Regions from separate parts of the Thalassospira permensis NBRC 106175 genome, predicted to be linked through region 1. Evidence: predicted binding sites of a transcription regulator. Region 1 holds the regulator's gene; each other region holds the start of a gene.
What was found. Region 1 encodes PhoB, which activates phosphate uptake and scavenging genes when phosphate is short. Its sites were predicted from a motif close to TNTCATAAAACTGTCA; they were not measured.
Positions count from the first base shown of each region.

Region 1 (2,204 bases):
AGCAGCGTCTTTGCATTGCACGTGCGGTTGCCGTCAGCCCCGAAGTCATCCTGATGGATGAACCGTGTTCGGCACTTGACCCGATTGCAACCGCAAAGGTCGAGGAACTGATCGACGAGCTTCGTTCGAACTACACCATTGTGATCGTGACGCACTCCATGCAGCAGGCCGCCCGCGTGTCGCAGCGCACGGCGTTTTTCCATCTCGGCAAGCTGGTCGAAGTGGGCGAAACCGATCAGATTTTCACCAATCCCAAGGACGAGCGCACCAAGGGATACATTACGGGTCGCTTCGGTTAAGTCCGGGCAGGAGTATTTTCGATGGTCGATGAGAAACATCATATCGTCAGTTCGTTTGACGAAGAACTGACCCGTCTTAACAACATCATTTCGCAGATGGGCGGGCTTGCCGAAAGTCAGCTGATTTCCGCCATTCGTGCGATCGTTAAACGGGATTCGGAACTGGCCGAGAAGGTCATTCTTTCCGATCACCGTATCGATACGCTGGAACAGGAAGTGCAGGATTTTGCCGTACGTCTTCTGGCCCTGCGTCAGCCGATGGCAGATGACCTGCGGCAGGTGGTGACCGCGCTTAAACTGTCCAACGATCTGGAACGTATAGGTGATCTGGCGAAAAACATCGCCAAGCGTGCGCAGGTTCTTAACCAGGTGCCGCCGATCCGCCCGGTTCAGGTGATCCCGAACATGGCCAAGCTGTGCCAGGAAATCATCAAGGACGTTCTGGATGCCTATATCGAGGGTGATGCGGAAAAGGCCCAGCGTGTCTGGGCGCGCGATCAGGAAGTTGACGATATGTACAATTCCCTGTTCCGTGAACTGCTGACCTATATGATGGAAGATCCGCGTAACATCACGGCATCGACCCATCTGCTGTTTATCGCCAAGAATATCGAACGTATTGGCGATCATGCGACCAACATTGCCGAAACGATCTATTACCGGATCAAGGGCGAAGACCTGCCGATGGATACTCGGCCAAAAAATGACGCGGCGAACTTTGCCGTCGTAGAACCGAATGAGTGACACTGGAGCATAGGAAGATGGACCCAACGGTTCTTATCGTCGAGGACGAAGCTGCAATCGTAACCATGTTGCGCTACAACCTCGAACGCGAGGGGATGCAGGTTGTCGAAGCCGGGGACGGTGACGAAGCGTTGAAAATTCTGGCCGAAACCCATGTCGATCTGGTCCTTCTGGACTGGATGCTGCCGGTGATGTCAGGGATCGAGGTTTGCCGCCAGATCCGCCGGAAGCCTGAAAGCCGCGATTTGCCGGTGATCATGGTTACGGCGCGTGGCGAAGAAGGCGACCGCATCCGCGGCCTTGATACCGGGGCCGATGATTATGTGACCAAGCCGTTTGCGATTGGTGAATTGCTGGCGCGTATTCGCGCACTTCTGCGTCGATCCGGTCCGGCGCAACCACAAGGGCAGTTGATCTATTCCGATATCGAAATGGATCTGGCCGCCCATCGTGTCAGTCGTAACGGCAAGGCTATCCATCTTGGCCCGACCGAATTCCGTCTGCTGCGTTATTTCCTGGAACATCCGGGGCGGGTTTTCTCGCGCGAGCAGCTTCTGAATGCGGTTTGGGGGCCGAATATCTATGTCGAAACCCGCACGGTTGATGTTCACATTCGTCGTCTGCGCAAGGCATTGAATGACGTCAAGGGAACGCGCGATGTAATCCGCACGGTTCGTGCCGCGGGTTATGCACTGGATGTCGAAGCCGCCTGATTGCGGTTATTCCGGAAGACGAAACGAAAGACCCCCATTCTTGTGATGGGGGTCTTTGTGTTTCAGGTGCTTTTCCTGGATTTTGCCGGTTTGGCAGTTTTTTGTGCCTGGTCTTCGGTTTTTTGGCGCGCGGTGCGCGGGGCAAGTTCGTTCATCAGCAGCATATCGGCACGCCGGAACTTGGCTATTTCGAGATCGATATCTTCCTGCGGGATATCGCAGGCCGCCAGAACGTGATCGGACAGGCGTAAACCGGTTTCAAGTACCTCGGGGATGGCCGCATCGGCACCACTGCGTGACAGCGGACCGATATGGGTGATGTCCTGGGCACGGGCAAAGATTTTCAGATGTGGATAATGCTGTCGCAGCAAGGCGACGGTCTTTTCGGTTGCGTGCGGGTTGCCCATGGCAACGGCGGCAATATGGGCCTGTTCGGTATGGGCGGCAC
Region 1 is NZ_AUNC01000001.1:116,091-118,294, forward strand. It holds gene pstB (phosphate ABC transporter ATP-binding protein PstB) at 1-299, shown strand, start outside; gene phoU (phosphate signaling complex protein PhoU) at 321-1,043, shown strand; gene phoB (phosphate regulon transcriptional regulator PhoB) at 1,061-1,756, shown strand; gene SMB34_RS00425 (cation:proton antiporter domain-containing protein) at 1,819-2,204, opposite strand, start outside.

Region 2 (2,204 bases), on a different contig from region 1:
CTAGCTTTATGCAGTTTTTCAAGCAGAAGGAATGCGATGCGTTCCTTGTCTTCTTCCAGGTGATCACGTGACCATTCCGGACTTGCGTGCAGAACCCAAAGATCAGGTGAAGGTCGATGGATCAGATCACGGTGATCGCCATTGCGTGCCGCCCAGCTGATCGCAGGATCGGGATGGATCATGGCATCAAATGCCGTGGGCAACGGTTTGGCAAATGCAATCATGGCTGCCCAGCACGGTGCCATTTCCACATCCGCAATGGGATCAAATCTTGGGGCAAGTGGTTGCAGAAGCTCTGCGGTTTGCGGGGCAGGGGCGGTAACAATCACACCGTCAAATGGCCCGAATTCACCATCCAGATCGTCATGCAGAATAAAGCTGCGTGGTCCGGCGGTTTCGATACAGGTAATACGGTGTTCTTTGCGGATTTCAAACGGATCAAGCAGCGGGGTGATCAGTTTGTTCATTTGCGGTGACCCCTGATACCAGATATCTGCAGCCGTATTTGTACGTTTCAAAGCCGATGCCGGTGCCCCTGCGGTTGCTTTTTCGCCACGAAGGAGATGTGGTTGCCATTTCCGAACGGATTTTTGATGTTCGGCCTGTTGCAGGAATGATTGAAATTCCGGATGCAGTGCCGTGACATATTGGGCGCCATGATTGAAATTGCCCAATTCGGTACGACGTGTTGCAAGTCGCCCTCCGGCACCACGGCTTTTTTCAAAAACCGTTACGCAAAAGCCGACTGCATGAAGTGTGGCCGCCGCCCGAAGGCCGGCCATTCCCGCACCGATCACGGCAATATTCATTGGGGCCATTTTATTGTTCCTGTTCGAACCTTGTGAACCTTTTCCTCCTTACGTCAGAAGTCGTTGTTTGGAGCATCAACACCCCGAAGATATTTATGAAACTGTCATCGTCAGGTCATTAAACCGTTACGCATTGTCCGCAGTTTGTCTGCCACGGTTCATCCAGTTTTCAGGGGGAAATATGCGTTATTCTTTGATGGCCACGGTGGCATTTTCGGTTATGCTCGGTGCCTGCGGCACCACGACAACGTCAAAAAACATGGTAATGGCCGTTGATACGGCGTCGCCTGCCGCCAAGCCGCTTTCAATCGTGCCGATGGGCGACTATCGAACCGGCATGTTTGACGAAGGGGCCGCGGAAATTCCGGCTTTTGACCCGGTGACCAAACGCATATTCGTGGTCAATGGTGGCGACAAGTCGATTGATATTCTTGATATGTCGGACCCTGAAACACTTGCAAAAATCGGTTCGGTCAAGCTTTCGGCATGGGGTAAGGCGGCAAACAGCGTTGCCGTTCATGGCAATATTGTCGCAGCGGCTGTCGAGGATGACGACAAACAGGCACCGGGCAAGGCCGTGTTCTTTAACACGGATGGTGATTTCATTGCGGCTGTAACTGTCGGTGCATTGCCCGACATGATCAAATTTACTCCGGATGGCAAGCACGTTCTGGTCGCGAACGAAGGCGAGCCGAACGACGCATTTGACAACGACCCGGAAGGGAGTGTTTCGATTATCCCGGTATCGGGAAATCTCGCCGATCTGTCAGATGCCGATGTTCACACGGTAAACTTTGGCTTCCTGAATGATGTGGACCTGCCTTATGGCATGCGGACATCAAACCCGGGAACGTCGACCGTGGCACAGGATGTCGAGCCGGAATATATCGCCGTCTCGAAAGACAGTAAAACGGCTTATGTTTCACTTCAGGAAAACAATGCGGTGGCGATCATTGATATTGAAACCGCAAACGTTGTCCGGGTTGCCGGTCTTGGCTTCAAGGACCATTCGGTCAACGCATTTGATGCCAGCGACAAGGACGGCAAAATCAACATCCGTACATGGCCTGTGATGGGCATGTATATGCCAGACACGATCGATGCTATCGAAATCGGCGGCAAAACCTGGGTCCTGACGGCAAACGAAGGCGACTCACGCGACTATGACGGCTACAGCGAAGAAACCCGCGTCGGAAAACTGACCCTTGATCCGGTCGCCTTCCCGAATGCCGCAACCCTGCAAAAAGATGAAAACCTCGGTCGCTTGAAAACGACTACTGCGCAGGGCGATACGGATGGTGATGGCGATTTCGATGTGATCTACAGCTATGGGGCACGTTCGTTCTCGGTCCTGAATGCGAATGGCGACATGGTTTTTGACAGTGGCGACAAGTT
Region 2 is NZ_AUNC01000034.1:139,536-141,739, reverse strand. It holds gene SMB34_RS15485 (NAD(P)/FAD-dependent oxidoreductase) at 1-818, opposite strand, end outside; gene SMB34_RS15480 (choice-of-anchor I family protein) at 991-2,204, shown strand, end outside.
Region 2: the regulator PhoB is predicted to act here: its motif matches at 901-916, upstream of SMB34_RS15480 (choice-of-anchor I family protein).

Region 3 (2,204 bases), on a different contig from region 1:
GTCGACCTTGACGACTTCTTCGGGGGCGACAGAAAGTTCGTCGACCACGAAATCCAGAAGGTCTTCTGGCATCTCGGCATTGACTTTAAGCCGGATGATGCTGCCGCGCCGCCGGCGTTTCAGGGCGGTTTTGAAAACGCGCACCAGATCTTCGGCTTCTTCCTCGATTTCAACGTCCGAGTCACGGATAACGCGGAACAGGCCGTGTTCGATCATGTCGAAACCGGGGAACAGCTTGTTAAGGTAAAGGACAATCGCCTGTTCCAGCGGCAGATAGCGTTCTGTCCGGCCCGGCAGGCGCAGGAAACGCCCGATTTTCGGCGGAACCGGGATCAGACCGCGCATGTTATGCCCGTCTGCCGGGTCAAACAGCTGCATGACAATCGCGAAACCAAGGTTCGGAATGAACGGGAAGGGATGCGACGGATCAATCGCAAGCGGCGTCAGCGTCGGGAAGATTTCGCGCATGAAATAGCCGTCCAGCCATTTGCGATCTGTCTGGGTCAGGTCTTCCGGCCCGATCACGGAAATGCCATGCTTTTCCATCTCGGTGCTGATCTGCTGCCAGATGCGTTGCTGGTCCTGCATCAATTGGTTGGCGTGATAGGTGATGGCGCGCAACTGTTCGGACGGGCTCATGCCATCCTGGCTGACTTTTGTCATGCTTGCGCGCACTTGCCCGACCAGACCGGCAACGCGAACCATATAAAATTCGTCAAGGTTGCTGGCGGAAATCGACAGGAAACGCACGCGTTCCAGCAACGGATGCCGCTTGTTCTGAGCCTCTTCAAGGACGCGGCCGTTGAAGGCCAGCCACGAAAGTTCGCGGTTTATAAAGCGCTTGTCCGAATCAAGTGTGATGGCGCTTGATTGAATAACGGCGGCGTGGGTCACGCGATGCTCCCTGCGAAAGTGGGTTTGTGTCCTTGAAATAAAGCGACAGGTCCCGGTTGCGATTGGAGTATAGGATAACTGCTTGTCGGGGTGCAATTTTCTTAAATTTTTAAGTCAGTTTTCTTGGTGGCTTCACAGCGCCCGATGTGGCATGCAAAAGTCTGCTTTCCTTAAGAACACCGGATATCCGATTTCATGAAGACATTGCTTCTGCTCAGGCATGCAAAATCAAGCTGGACCGACCCATCCCGATCCGATCACGACCGGGAACTGAACCGGCGCGGCGAAAAGGCGGCCCCGGTGATGGGACGCTATTTGCATGAACAGGGGCTGGTGCCCGATCTGATCTGGTGTTCAACCGCCGAACGTGCGGTTCAGACATTAACCCTGCTGGGGCGCGATTTTGCCAGTGCATCCGACGTGATCTACAACGAAGACCTTTATATGGCGACCGAGGCCGTGCTGCTTGAAAGCCTTGGGCACACCCATGATGAGGCCCGCTGTGTGATGATGATCGGCCATAATCCGGGACTTGCCGATTTCGCCGCCCGGCTGTTTGGCGAGGGCGATGGCGAGGCATTGCTGGAAATGAACCGTAAATATCCGACCTGCGGTCTTTGCCAGTATGAATTTGATGTTGAGCATTGGGCGGACGTTCGGTTTGAGACCGGGCGCCTGATCCGCTTTGTAAAGGTCAAGGATTTGCAGGGGATCGGTGCGCCGCCGACCTGAAATTCCGGCCCGCAATGCAGACCATTGCGACGGGCACTTGACGGCGGGGCTTTGGCAGCGTTTTATACCGCAGAATTTCAAGCGCCGCGTCGCGCAAACAGACAGATCACCCGATTTAAGCCCCCCGAATTGACCGGAGTGGCTGGATTGCGGTGCTTTTTTGTTTGACAGCGCGGTGCAGCCATGCACCTTTGCGCCAAATTTGTGGCCCAAAATACCAAGCATACAAAGCAACCTGGAAAGACCATGCATCCTTATCGTTCACACAATTGTAATGCGTTGCGCGCCTCTGACGCCGATGCGGAAGTGCGCCTGTCCGGCTGGATCCACCGCAAGCGCGACCACGGCAACCTTCTGTTTGTCGATTTGCGCGACCATTACGGCATCACCCAGATCGTGATCGATATTTCAAGCCCGCTTTTCGCGGTTCTTGAAAAGTCGCGCGCCGAAAGTGTGATCACGGTGGACGGCAAGGTCGTCAAACGTACCGCCGAAACCGTCAACCCGAACCTGCCGACCGGCGAGATCGAGGTTTATGCATCGAACATCGAAGTCCAGTCGTCGGCCGACGTGCTGCC
Region 3 is NZ_AUNC01000011.1:11,906-14,109, reverse strand. It holds gene SMB34_RS06785 (RNA degradosome polyphosphate kinase) at 1-894, opposite strand, end outside; gene SMB34_RS06780 (SixA phosphatase family protein) at 1,090-1,626, shown strand; gene aspS (aspartate--tRNA ligase) at 1,873-2,204, shown strand, end outside.
Region 3: the regulator PhoB is predicted to act here: its motif matches at 996-1,011, upstream of SMB34_RS06785 (RNA degradosome polyphosphate kinase).

Region 4 (2,204 bases), on a different contig from region 1:
ACGTGATCACCGGCGCCACACCGGTTTTCTGGATCAGGGACCCGGCCTGGGTCATTACCTGTATCGGCAGTGCCGTCTTCACCTATTTCACCGCCCATCTGGTTGAACGGCGTTATGTCGCGCTGATCTGGCTTGATGCGCTTGGTCTTGCGATGTTTGGCGTGACGGGGGCGGCTATCGGCCTTAACCTTGGCGTATCGCCATTGGTTGCCATCATCCTTGGCACCATCACGGCCACATTTGGCGGCATGGTCCGTGATGTGGTGTGTAACGAAATCCCGCTGATCCTGCGCCCTGAAATTTACATCACCTGCGCGCTTCTCGGCGCATCAATCTATGTGATCGGCACCGATATACTGTCGCTTCCCCGTGCCCCGGTCGCCCTGATCGCGTTCCTGTGCTCCTTCGCCCTGCGCGCAAGTGCCATATGGTTTAAACTGAGCTTCCCGGTCTATAGGGCCCGTCCGGGGCGGGAATACTGAACCTGTCTGCTACTCGACAATCAACTGCACCCGGTCACTGGAAAAGGCGGTAATCCCGTATTCAATCGGTACACCGGCAGAATCGACATCAACACTTTCCGTCGATATCACCGGCCGGTTTTTGGCCTGTTTCAGCAGGCTGGCAACGCGTGATGATGGCAACTGGGCACTGATGCGGGTGGTTTTGCGGCTGTAATCATCGATCCCGAAATGCTTGAAAGCTTCGGTCAGGGATTTTGTCTGGGTAAATATCTCGACAATCCCCTCGAACCGGGCAACCGGAAGATAGCTTGTCGCCACCGCCAGCGGAATGCCATCGGCCTCAGACACGGAAAACAGTTCAACAACCCGCGTCCCCGGTTTGACATCCAGAAACTGGGCGATGGTCGCACTGGCTTTCAGGATTTCAGACGAAATCAATCTCTTGTCGGGCAATCGATGACGGCCCGATACGATCTGGGAAAACCGCGTTTTGGCACCAAGCGGATAATCCAGAATCTGTTCCTGAACAAATGCCCCCCGCCCCTGTTCGACACGCACGACATTGGCATCGACAAGGGCTGACATCGCACGTCGCACCGTATGGCGATTCACGCCGAATCGGCGAACCAGTTCCATCTCGGTCGGCATTTTATCGCCAGGTGCGAAGACCCCACTGGCAATATCGGCAAGAAGCTGTTTTTCGATTTGCTTCCAGATAGATAGCCCGGCTTCCCAATCCATCGAAATCCCCATTCACAAAACTTTCACCGCAAGGCCTTTGCCAAGCCCGCGTAATCGTCTTATAACGTGAATATGTATAGACGTCTAGACAAATTTTGAATTTGTCGATACCCGCAAGGAAGGATCAAACAGATGACGGCGCAACCCGCCCCGCAATCCGGATCAGACCACGGATCGAACATCGATCCCGCCACACAGGCACGCCAACGCTGGATGGCGGTGCTGGCCCGCACGGACCGCACAATTCTTGAACAGGAATGGCACGATCATTTTGCCGATGTGCAATGGAGCCACCTGCGCGAACCGCAAATCGGCATGGTCATGGTGCGCGGTCGCGCCGGTGGGGCCGGGCAGCGCTTCAACCTTGGCGAAATGACCGTCACACGCTGCGCGGTCACTTTGTCCGATGGCACGGTCGGTCATGCCTATGTCAAGGGGCGCGACAAGATACAGGCACAATATGCCGCCCTGTTTGATGCGATCATGCAACGCGACGATGGTGCGTCCGATTTCATCGACATGCTGGCCCGCCAGCAGGCCGAGGCAAAACGCGAAGCCGCCCGCAAGGTCGCCGCCACCAAGGTCGATTTCTTTACCCTTGTCCGCGGAGAAGACGAATGACCCCACAAGCCCGGACCCCCGAATTGCTGCGCGGTTTTGAAAATGCCGCCTTTGACTCCAATGCCGTGTTTCGCACCCTTCTTGATGCGATGGCCCATCCCGGTCGTATTTACGATCTGCCGCTTGATCTCCCCGCACCGGCCGGGCTGAACAAATCCGCAACCGCCTTTCTGCTGGCGATGGCCGATATGGATACGACAATCTGGCTGTCACCTGGTTGCGCATCGGACGGGGCCAATGCCCATCTGAAATTCCATTGCGGCAGCCCGATCACCGGCACACCGTCCGCTGCCGATTTTGCCGTGGCCAACCTTGGCGAAGATCTTGGTTTCATCACCGATCTGGCGCTTGGCAATGCCGAATATCCCGATCAGTCGG
Region 4 is NZ_AUNC01000023.1:26,759-28,962, reverse strand. It holds gene SMB34_RS12005 (trimeric intracellular cation channel family protein) at 1-482, shown strand, start outside; gene phnF (phosphonate metabolism transcriptional regulator PhnF) at 492-1,205, opposite strand; gene phnG (phosphonate C-P lyase system protein PhnG) at 1,338-1,826, shown strand; gene phnH (phosphonate C-P lyase system protein PhnH) at 1,823-2,204, shown strand, end outside.
Region 4: the regulator PhoB is predicted to act here: its motif matches at 1,216-1,231, upstream of phnF (phosphonate metabolism transcriptional regulator PhnF).